DNA from 3 places in the Saccharopolyspora mangrovi genome. Region 1 is predicted to be linked to each of the others. Evidence: riboswitches for the same ligand, from Rfam matches in the RefSeq annotation. Region 1 holds a riboswitch; each other region holds the start of a gene.
The links. Region 1 has a riboswitch for glycine ahead of gcvT (glycine cleavage system aminomethyltransferase GcvT). Riboswitches for the same ligand answer to the same signal wherever they lie in the genome.

Region 1 (3,252 bases):
TCCTCGGGCGTCTGCACGCCCCAGAACCCGGCGTCCTTGGCCTTGTCCTGCAGTTCGACCAGCTCGTCCTTGCTGAGACCGCGCTGACCCGCCCGCTCCCTGCGCAACACCTCCGGTTCCAGCGGCATGAGCTCCCGCTGGACGAAGTTGCGCACCCAGTCGCGGATGTCGCGCTCGGTGTCGGAGAGCGAGAAGTCGACCATCGCGTCGTTCCTTTCCGTGCAGGCCGGTAACTAACACCGTTAGTTTTATGGCAGCCTAGAACCGTTCCGGCGCACGCCGCAAGGGATTCCGGCGAGGAGAAGACGTTGCCCCGACCCAGCACACCCCGCCTCTCCCCGGACCGCATCCGGAGGACGGGGCTGGAGATCATCGACGCCGAGGGCCTGGAAGCGCTCTCGATGCGCAGGCTGGCCGAACGCCTCGACGTGCGCGCGGCCTCGCTGTACAACCACGTGGCCACCAAGGAAGACCTGCTGCACGAGATCGCCGACGAGGTGATGCGCGAGGTCGACGTCTCCGGGTTCGCCCAGGACTGGATCACCGGACTGCGCACCTGGGCCCGCTCCTACCGCGCGGCCCTGGCCGGCCACCCGAACCTGGTCCCGTTCATCGCCTACGGCCCGGCCCGCCGCGACGCCGCGCTGCGCGCCGCAGACGCCGTGCACGGCGGCCTCACCAGCGCCGGGTGGCCCCAGCGCTACGCCACGATGATCGGCGCCTCGACGAAGTACCTGGTCGTCGGCTCGGCGATGGGGTCGTTCAGCCACGGCTTCCCCGCCGACGCCGCGCTCTACACCAACCGCTACCCGCACCTCAGCAGAGCCCACCTGCTCCACCAGAAGGCCGCCGAGATAGACACGGCCAGCTTCGAGCTCGCCCTCACCGCCCTCATCGACGGCCTCAAGGTCCAACACCAACAACTCACTGCGGAGACCTGACCCGGGGCCCGGCGCGGGCGCGACGGGGTGTCGCACCGGGCCGCTGCGCAAGGGTCGAGATCACTCGGTCTTCCTGTTGACTGGGGGTGAGGCGGTTCGTAGCGTCTGTGAGCGGTACAACCGAATACCGCGCCGATGACGTCTCGCGGGAGAGACCTCGCCCCGGCCGGGCGAGGCGCCGAAGGAGCAATACTCCCCAGTAAACTCTCAGGCACCATTACCGCAGGACACCAGGCGAAACACGGAGAAAAGCAGGAGCATCGCGCTTCTCGCCCACGGTGCAAACCACCCTGCCGGGTGGTGAAACTCTCAGGCCAATGACTCCGGGGAGACCCCGCCCGACCAGCGCAGACCGCGCCGGTCGGGGGTCGAGGCGCCCCGGATAAGGTTGGGCGCGTGAGCTGACCGGCCCTCGACTGCCGACCGGCACGCCCACCCAGGAGGAGTTTCACCATGTCGTCGCCCCGACAGACACCGCTGCACGCGGTGCACGAGTCCCTCGGCGCCACGTTCACCGAGTTCGCCGGCTGGCAGATGCCGCTGCGCTACAGCGGCGACACCGCCGAGCACAACGCCGTGCGCACCGGCGCGGGACTGTTCGACCTCACGCACATGGGCGAGATCCTGATCAGCGGCCGGCAGGCCGCCGAGGCGCTGGACCACGCGCTGGTCGCCAACGCCTCCGCCATCACCCCTGGTCGCGCGCGCTACACCATGATCTGCAACGACTCCGGCGGCGTGCTCGACGACCTGATCGTCTACCGGCTCGCCGAGCAGGAGTTCCTGGTCGTGGCCAACGCCGCCAACGCCGCGGTGGTCTCCGCCGAGCTGGCCGAGCGGGTCTCCGGCTTCGACGCGAAGCACGCCGACGTCTCCGACGACTACGCGCTGATCGCCGTCCAGGGGCCGAACGCGGTGGCGATCCTGGCGCCGCTGACCGACACCGACCTGAGCACCGTCAAGTACTACGCCGGCTACCGCGCGACGGTCGCCGGCAAGGACGTGCTGCTGGCGCGCACCGGCTACACCGGCGAAGACGGCTTCGAGCTGTTCACCGCCCCCGGCGACGCCGTGGCCGTGTGGCAGGCGCTGAGCGAGTCCGGCGCCGAGCACGACCTGCAGCCCGCCGGGCTGTCCTGCCGCGACACGCTGCGGCTGGAAGCGGGCATGCCGCTGTACGGCAACGAGCTCTCCGCCGACCTGACGCCGTACCACGCGAACCTCGGCCGGGTCGTCAAGCTGGACAAGGACGCCGACTTCGTCGGCAAGTCCGCGCTGGCCGCGGTTGCCGAGAAGCCCACGGAGCGCACCCTGGTGGGACTGACCACTGACCAGCGGCGGGCGCCGCGTCACGGCTACCGCGTCCTCGACGCCGACGGCGCCGAGATCGGCGAGGTCACCAGCGGCGCACCGTCCCCGACCCTCGGACACCCGATCGGAATGGCCTACGTCGACCGGGAGCACAGCGAGCCCGGCACGGCGCTGCAGGTCGACATCCGCGGCCGCAACGTCGCGGTGCAGGTCGTCGAGCTGCCGTTCTACCGCCGCAACGCCTGACTCCAGAAAGAAACAGGAGGCACACACTGATGTCGAACCCGGATCTGTTCAACGATGCCCTGGCAGCGGTTGACCCGGAGGTGGCAGCGGCGGTCGGCGCCGAGCTGGGTCGCCAGCAGAACACCCTCGAGATGATCGCCTCGGAGAACTTCGCCCCGCAGGCCGTGCTGCAGGCGCAGGGCTCGGTGCTGACCAACAAGTACGCCGAGGGCTACCCGGGCAAGCGCTACTACGGCGGCTGCGAGCACGTCGACGTCGTCGAGCAGCTGGCCATCGACCGGATCAAGGACCTCTTCGGCGCCAGCTACGCCAACGTGCAGCCGCACTCGGGCGCGCAGGCGAACGCGGCCGCGATGTTCGCGCTGCTCAAGCCGGGCGACACCATCATGGGCCTGGACCTGGCCCACGGCGGTCACCTGACCCACGGCATGCGGATCAACTTCTCCGGCAAGCTCTACAACGTCGTGCCGTACCACGTCTCCGAATCCGACCACCGGGTCGACATGGACGAGGTCGCGCGCCTGGCCCGGGAGAGCAAGCCGCAGCTGATCGTCGCGGGCTGGTCGGCCTACCCGCGCCAGCTGGACTTCAAGCGGTTCCGGGAGATCGCCGACGAGGTCGGCGCCTACCTGATGGTCGACATGGCGCACTTCGCTGGCCTGGTGGCCGCGGGTCTGCACCCGTCGCCGCTGCCGCACGCGCACGTGGTCACCACGACCACGCACAAGACGCTGGGCGGCCCGCGCGGTGGCGT
Region 2 (3,252 bases), on a different contig from region 1:
CGAGCAGGCCGAGCCGACTTCGCCCTGGCAGCCGACCTCCGCGCCCGAGATGGACGCGTTCTCCTTGAACAGCACCCCGATCGCACCGGCCGTGAGCAAAAACCGCACCACACTGTCGTCGTCCGCGCCGGGCACGAACCGGGCGTAGTAGTGCAGCACCGCAGGCACGATCCCCGCCGCACCGTTGGTCGGCGCGGTCACCACGCGGCCACCTGCGGCGTTCTCCTCGTTGACCGCCAGGGCGAACAACGTGACCCACTCCAGGGGATCGTCCTGTTCGGTCAGGGCCGCGGCCAACTCCGCCGCGCGGCGCCGGACCTTCAGACCGCCGGGCAGCTCACCGGTGTTGCGGCATCCGTTGTCGACGCATTCCCGCATCACCCGCCAGATGTCGAGCAGCCCCGCGCGCACCGCGGGCTCCTCGCGCCACGACAGCTCGTTGGCCAGCATCACGCCGCTGATCGGCAGGCCGGACTCAGCGCTGCGCAGCAGCAGGTCGGCTCCCGTGCGGAAGGGCATGGGAACCGCTGTGTCATCGGCTTTGACCCGATCCGCGCCCGCGGCGTCCTCATCCACGACGAAACCGCCGCCCACCGAGTAGTAGACCGCCGAATCCAGTTCACCGCCGTCGTTGCCGATGGCGGTGAAGCGCAATCCGTTGGGGTGCTGCGGAAGGGATTTGCGCCTGTGCAGCACCAGATCCCGGGCACTGGTGAAGGGCAGCACCTGGTCGCCGCCGAGCCGCAGCAGGCCGCTCCGCTCGATCTCGTCCACCCGCCGCGCGCCGGCCACCGGGTCCACGGACTCCGGTCGGTGCCCTTCCAGCCCGAGCACGACCGCGCTCGGGCTCCCGTGCCCGTGGCCGGTCGCGCCGAGGGAACCGAACAACTCCGCTTTGACCCTGCTGACCTGGGAGATCGTCCCGTTCTCGCGCAGTCTGGAGGTGAACCGCTGCGCTGCGCGCATCGGTCCCACGGTGTGCGAGCTGGACGGGCCGATCCCCACCGAGAACAGGTCGAAGACACCGATCGCCATTGATCGTCTCGCCTCGTTCCGGGCTTCGCGGCTACTCGTTGATCAATTCGGCGTACTGCTGAGCCGTGAGGGTCGCACCCGTCTCGCTGACGCGCACCTCGATCAGCCAACCCTCGCCGTAGGGGTCGGAGTTGACCACGGCCGGGTCGTCCACGACGGACTCGTTGATGGTGACGATCTCGCCGGTGACGGGCGCGAACAGGTCGCTGACGGACTTGGTGGACTCGAGCTCACCGCACGCCTGACCGGCCTCGATCTTGTCGCCGACCTCGGGGAGCTGGACGAAGACGATGTCGCCGAGGGCGCTGGCGGCGTGCTCGGTGATGCCGATGCGCGCGACCTCGCCGCGGTCCTCGATCCACTCGTGCTCTTCGGTGTAGGACAGGTTCGTGGGCAGCGACATCGGGAGGCTCCAAAGCTGTTTCGAGGGGACGTCGATCCCCGGTTTCGGCTGGGCCTCCCCCTCTGTTGCGGAACCTGAGAGCTTCGCCGCTGCAGCGGCTTGCACCGTGGGTGGCCCGTCGGCGTCGACGAGCGCTTTCCAGAGTCGCCTCGCCCGAGCGGTCATGGGTGCCTGAGAGTTTGCTGGGGAGTGTTGCTCCTTCGGCGCCCTGCGCTGCTGGGCAGGGTCTCTCCCGCACGGGGTCGATGGCCGGTATGCGATTGTCGATGTGCTCAGCAACGATAAACGGGCCAGCGGGACTGTCAATGCACATGTGATCTCCGCCGGTGCGTCTTGGTCGAGGAGGACCCTTCGATGCTCGACATCCGGGCGCTGGTCGAGCGGGTCGGCCCGGCCCTGCTTCGCACGGTGATCAGCCCGGAGTCCAACACCGTCGCGGGCGACGTGGTGATCGCCGAACCTGATCAGCCCACGACCGCGACCGGCGGCGACCTGGTGCTGGGCGTGGGGATCGGTGACGGCGAGCAGGCGGTGCGCCTGGTGCGCGACTGCGGTGAGCAAGGTGCGGCCGCGGTGCTGCTCAAACCACCGGTCGCCGTGGAGGCCGCGGTCGTGGAGGCCGTGCGCGAAGCGGGGATAGCGCTGGTCGAGGTGCGGTCCGGGACCGCCTGGGCGCAGCTGGTGTGGCTGATCCGCGCCGCTCTGGCGGGCGGGATCAGGCAGGCGGAGGAGAGCGGCGTCGGTGTGGCGGACCTGTTCCGGCTCGCCGACGCGGTCGCCGACGTCGTGGACGCCCCGGTGACCATCGAGGACGCCCATTCCCAGGTGCTGGCCTACTCGGCGCGGCAGGACCTGACCGACCCGGCGCGGGTCTCCACGATCATGGGCCGCAAGCAGCCGGACGACGTGCTGGCGAAGTTCCGCGCCCGCGGCACGTTCCGGCAGCTGACCAAGGGCAGTTCGGCGATCTTCGTGCCCGGGCAGCAGGACGGGACGCTGCCGCGCCTGGTGATGCCGATCCGCATGGGCGGGGAGCTGCTCGGCTCGATGTGGGCGGTGGTGCCCGGCCCCGTCTCTGAAGAGCGCGCGACGGCCTTCGCCGACACCGCGCCGCTGGTGGCGCTGCAGCTGTTGCGCTGGCGCGCGGTCGCCGACGTGCAGCGGCGGCGGTCGGCGGAGCAGGTCCGATTGCTGCTCGACGGCAGTGACGGGTGGCGGGCGGCCGCCAACGAGCTGGCGGTGCCCAACGAAGCGCATCGCGTGATCGCGATCGAGATGCCGGCCTCCGACGAGCCCGCGGAGGGGCAGCGGCTGGCGATGTGGGAGTGGATCACCCGCGGCATCGGGCGGCGACCGCTGGTCACCGAGATCGGCGCGGTGCTCTACGCCCTGGTTCCCGACCGGGAGCGCGGCGGCGGTTGGCCCGAACTGCGCCAAGCGCTGCTGTCGCACGACCTCTCCCCTCGCCCGCTGATCGCGGTGGGCACGTCTGTGCCGGTCACCGACGTGCCGCGGTCCCGCGCCCAGGCGGAGGAGCTGATCGGCCTGCTGCGCACGGGTCTGGTGCGGCAGCGGGTCGCGGTCTACGAGGACCTGTGGCACCTGCTGGTGCTCAGCCGGATGGCGGGCGCGGCCACCGACGCCGGCGTTGCCGCGTTGGGTCCCCTCGTGGTGCTGCGCGAGCACGACCGCACGCAGGGAACCGAGCACCTGGCAACGCTGCACGCGTGGCTGCGGCATCCCGGTGATCCCCGGCAGGCCGGGCGGGAGCTGCGGGTGCACCCCAACACCTTCCGGTACCGGATGAAGCGGAT
Region 3 (3,252 bases), on a different contig from region 1:
CTTCGCCGAGCTGGTGTTCGACGGCGATGTGCGGGTGTCCGCGCGACCGAGCGATTCGGTGGCGCTGGCGTTGCGCATCGGTGTGCCGATCCACGCCGACGAGTCGGTCCTCGACGAGGCCGGGCTGATCATTCCGGACGAGCAGGAGGACGAGGTGGAGAAGTTCCGCGAGTTCCTCGACTCCGTTTCGCCGGAGGACTTCCGCGGCGCGGACACGTGACGGACCGGCGGTAGTAGGCCGAACAGACCACACCGGCCCCCGAGTTGCAGGAGCGGCTCGGGGGCCGGATCTCGTGCTCGGGCAACGAGAGCTCGCGCCGCCCGCGCGTCGCGTTGACCCGCCTGCTGAGCGGGCCTACCTTCGGATGTACGCGAATTGCCCCGGTGTGATTCAGCCGGTGTACGGCTTCGCGGCCCTGGATCGCAAACGGTCCAGGCGCTGGTGATCGTCGTCGTCGGCTACGGGCCGGACGAGGGGAGGCAGGCGTGGTGGAGGAAGCAGCGAACTCGGACGCTGTGGAGCAGGGTGCGCTGTTCCCCGACGCCTCGGCCCCGGACGAACTGGTCGGTTACCGCGGGCCGGCGGCCTGCCAGATCGCGGGCATCACCTACCGGCAGCTGGACTACTGGGCGCGCACCAAGCTGGTCGGCCCGTCGATCCGCGGGGCTGCCGGTTCCGGCTCCCAGCGGCTGTACTCGTTCAAGGACATCCTGGTGCTCAAGGTGGTCAAGCGACTGCTCGACACCGGGGTTTCGCTGCACAACATCCGGGTCGCGGTGGAGCACCTGCGCAAGCGCGGCGTTCAGGACCTGGCGAAGCTGACGCTGTTCAGCGACGGCACCACGGTCTACGAGTGCACCTCCGCGGAGGAGGTGGTCGATCTGCTGCAGGGCGGCCAGGGAGTGTTCGGCATCGCGGTCAGCGGTGCGATGCGCGAGATCAGCGGGACCATCCACGAGTTCCCGGCCGAGCGCGCCGACGGCGGCGAGAACATCGAGTCGGCGATCAACGACGAGCTCGCGGCCCGCCGCCGCGACCGCCAGGCGGAGACCGGCTGAACGACAGGCATCGTCCATGTGTGCGGTAGCCGACATTGATGGTCTGATAAACCGCGTTGATCGGGTACTCTGAGCGGCATCGCCGACCCCGTGCGGGAGAGTCCGGTCCTGGTCTTGCCAGGGCAGGCGCCGAAGGAGCAACTCTCCCCGACAACCTCTCAGGCCACCTGGACCGCACGGGCGAGATACCTCTGGAAAGCGGGCACACCTGAAGGTGGGCCCCGCCGACGGTGCAAGCCCGGTCCGCCGGGTGAAGCTCTCAGGCGTTCGCTTGGCGAACAGTGACAGAGGGGGAGAGCAGCCACCGCTGCTTCGCCCTTTGTTCGCCGCGATGATTGAGGTTTTGGCGATGACCGACGCGACGCACGACCGCATCCCACTGGCCGCGCTGGAGCACGGAAGGCCCTTCGCTGACCGCCACGTCGGGCCGATGCCCGCCGAACTGGCCCGCATGCTCGACGTGATCGGCGTCGGCTCCCTGGAGGAGCTGGGGCAGAAGGCCGTCCCGGACAGCATCCGCGAGGGCGACCTGCAGCTGTCGCTGCCGGACCCGGCCACCGAGACCGAGGCGCTGGCGGAGCTGCGCGAGCTGGCCAGCCGCTGCACCCCGCACGCCGAGATGATCGGTCTGGGCTACTACGGCACGGTCACCCCGCCGGTGATCCTGCGCAACGTGCTGGAGAGCCCGGCCTGGTACACCGCCTACACGCCCTACCAGCCGGAGATCTCGCAGGGCCGGTTGGAGGCGCTGCTGAACTTCCAGACGATGGTCGCCGACCTGACCGGGGTGCCGGTCTCCAACGCCTCGATGCTCGACGAGGCCACCGCCGCGGCCGAGGGCATGACCCTGGTGCGCCGCGCGGGCAAGTCGAAGTCGCCGCGCTTCCTGGTCGACGCCGACACGCTGCCGCAGACCATCGCCGTCATCGAGACCCGCGCCGAGCCGCTGGGCATCGAGGTCGAGGTCGCCGACCTGTCGGCCGGTGAGCTTCCCGAGGGCGAGTTCTTCGGCGCCCTGCTGTCCTACCCGGGCGCCTCAGGTGCGGTGCGCGACCACGAGGCGCTGATCGCCGAGATCCACGAGCGCGGCGCCAAGGTCGTGGTGGCCGCCGACCTGCTGTCGCTGACGCTGCTGCGCGCGCCCGGTGAGATCGGTGCCGACGTCGTCGTGGGCAGCACCCAGCGCTTCGGCGTGCCGATGGGCTTCGGCGGCCCGCACGCCGGGTTCATGGCCGTGGGCAAGGGGCTCGAGCGGCAGCTGCCGGGCCGCCTGGTCGGCGTGAGCGTCGACGTCGACGGCAACCAGGCCTACCGGCTCGCGCTGCAGACCCGCGAGCAGCACATCCGCCGCGAGAAGGCCACCAGCAACATCTGCACCGCGCAGGTCCTGCTGGCCGTGGTCGCCTCGATGTACGCGGTCTACCACGGACCGGACGGGCTCAAGGCCATCGCGACCCGCGCGCACCGGATGGCCAGCGTGCTCGCCGAGCAGCTGCGCCGCGGCGGGGTCGAGGTCGTGCACGGCGAGTTCTTCGACACCGTGGTGGCCAAGGTCCCGGGCAAGGCCGACGAGGTGCTGGCCGCCGCCCGGCGGGGCGGCGTGAACCTGCGCCGGGTCGACGCCGACCACGTGGGCATCAGCTGCGACGAGACCACCACCCGCGCCCACCTGGCCCTGGTGTGGGAGGCTTTCGGCGTCGGTGCCGGTGACGTCGACGCGCTGGACGCCGAGACCGCCGACGCGCTGCCCGCCGCGCTGGCGCGCACCTCCGAGTACCTGACGCACCCGGTGTTCCGCACGCACCGCTCCGAGACCTCGCTGCTGCGCTACCTGCGGCAGCTGTCGGACAAGGACATCGCGCTGGACCGCAGCATGATCCCGCTGGGCTCCTGCACCATGAAGCTCAACGCGACCGCGGAGATGGAGCCGATCACCTGGCCCGAGTTCTCCTCGCTGCACCCCTTCGCGCCCGCCCAGGACGCCGAGGGACTGCTCAAGGTCGTCTCCGACCTGCAGGAATGGCTCGCCGAGGTCACCGGCTACGACGCGGTGAGCCTGCAGCCCAACGCGGGCAGCCAGGGCGAGTTCGCGGGTCTGCTGGCCATCCGCGCCTACCACCACAGCCGTGGTGAGGCCGAGCGCGAGGTGTGCCTGATCCCGGCCAGCGCGCACGGCACCAACGCCGCCAGCGC

Region 2: another riboswitch for glycine. It lies ahead of gcvH (glycine cleavage system protein GcvH); the one in region 1 lies ahead of gcvT (glycine cleavage system aminomethyltransferase GcvT).
Region 3: another riboswitch for glycine. It lies ahead of gcvP (aminomethyl-transferring glycine dehydrogenase); the one in region 1 lies ahead of gcvT (glycine cleavage system aminomethyltransferase GcvT).

What each region holds. Positions count from the first base shown of each region.
Region 1 covers NZ_JAWLNX010000040.1:38,591-41,842, forward strand. Annotated here, with positions in the region: gene R4I43_RS33240 (acyl-CoA dehydrogenase family protein) at 1-203, opposite strand, end outside; gene R4I43_RS33245 (TetR/AcrR family transcriptional regulator) at 309-941, shown strand; glycine riboswitch at 1,078-1,174, shown strand; glycine riboswitch at 1,176-1,275, shown strand; gene gcvT (glycine cleavage system aminomethyltransferase GcvT) at 1,395-2,498, shown strand; gene glyA (serine hydroxymethyltransferase) at 2,528-3,252, shown strand, end outside.
Region 2 covers NZ_JAWLNX010000007.1:157,047-160,298, reverse strand. Annotated here, with positions in the region: gene R4I43_RS12480 (L-serine ammonia-lyase) at 1-1,035, opposite strand, end outside; gene gcvH (glycine cleavage system protein GcvH) at 1,067-1,438, opposite strand; glycine riboswitch at 1,491-1,586, opposite strand; glycine riboswitch at 1,587-1,683, opposite strand; gene R4I43_RS12470 (PucR family transcriptional regulator) at 1,793-3,252, shown strand, end outside.
Region 3 covers NZ_JAWLNX010000029.1:35,524-38,775, reverse strand. Annotated here, with positions in the region: gene R4I43_RS29265 (bifunctional nuclease family protein) at 1-220, shown strand, start outside; gene R4I43_RS29260 (MerR family transcriptional regulator) at 487-1,059, shown strand; glycine riboswitch at 1,143-1,244, shown strand; gene gcvP (aminomethyl-transferring glycine dehydrogenase) at 1,409-3,252, shown strand, end outside.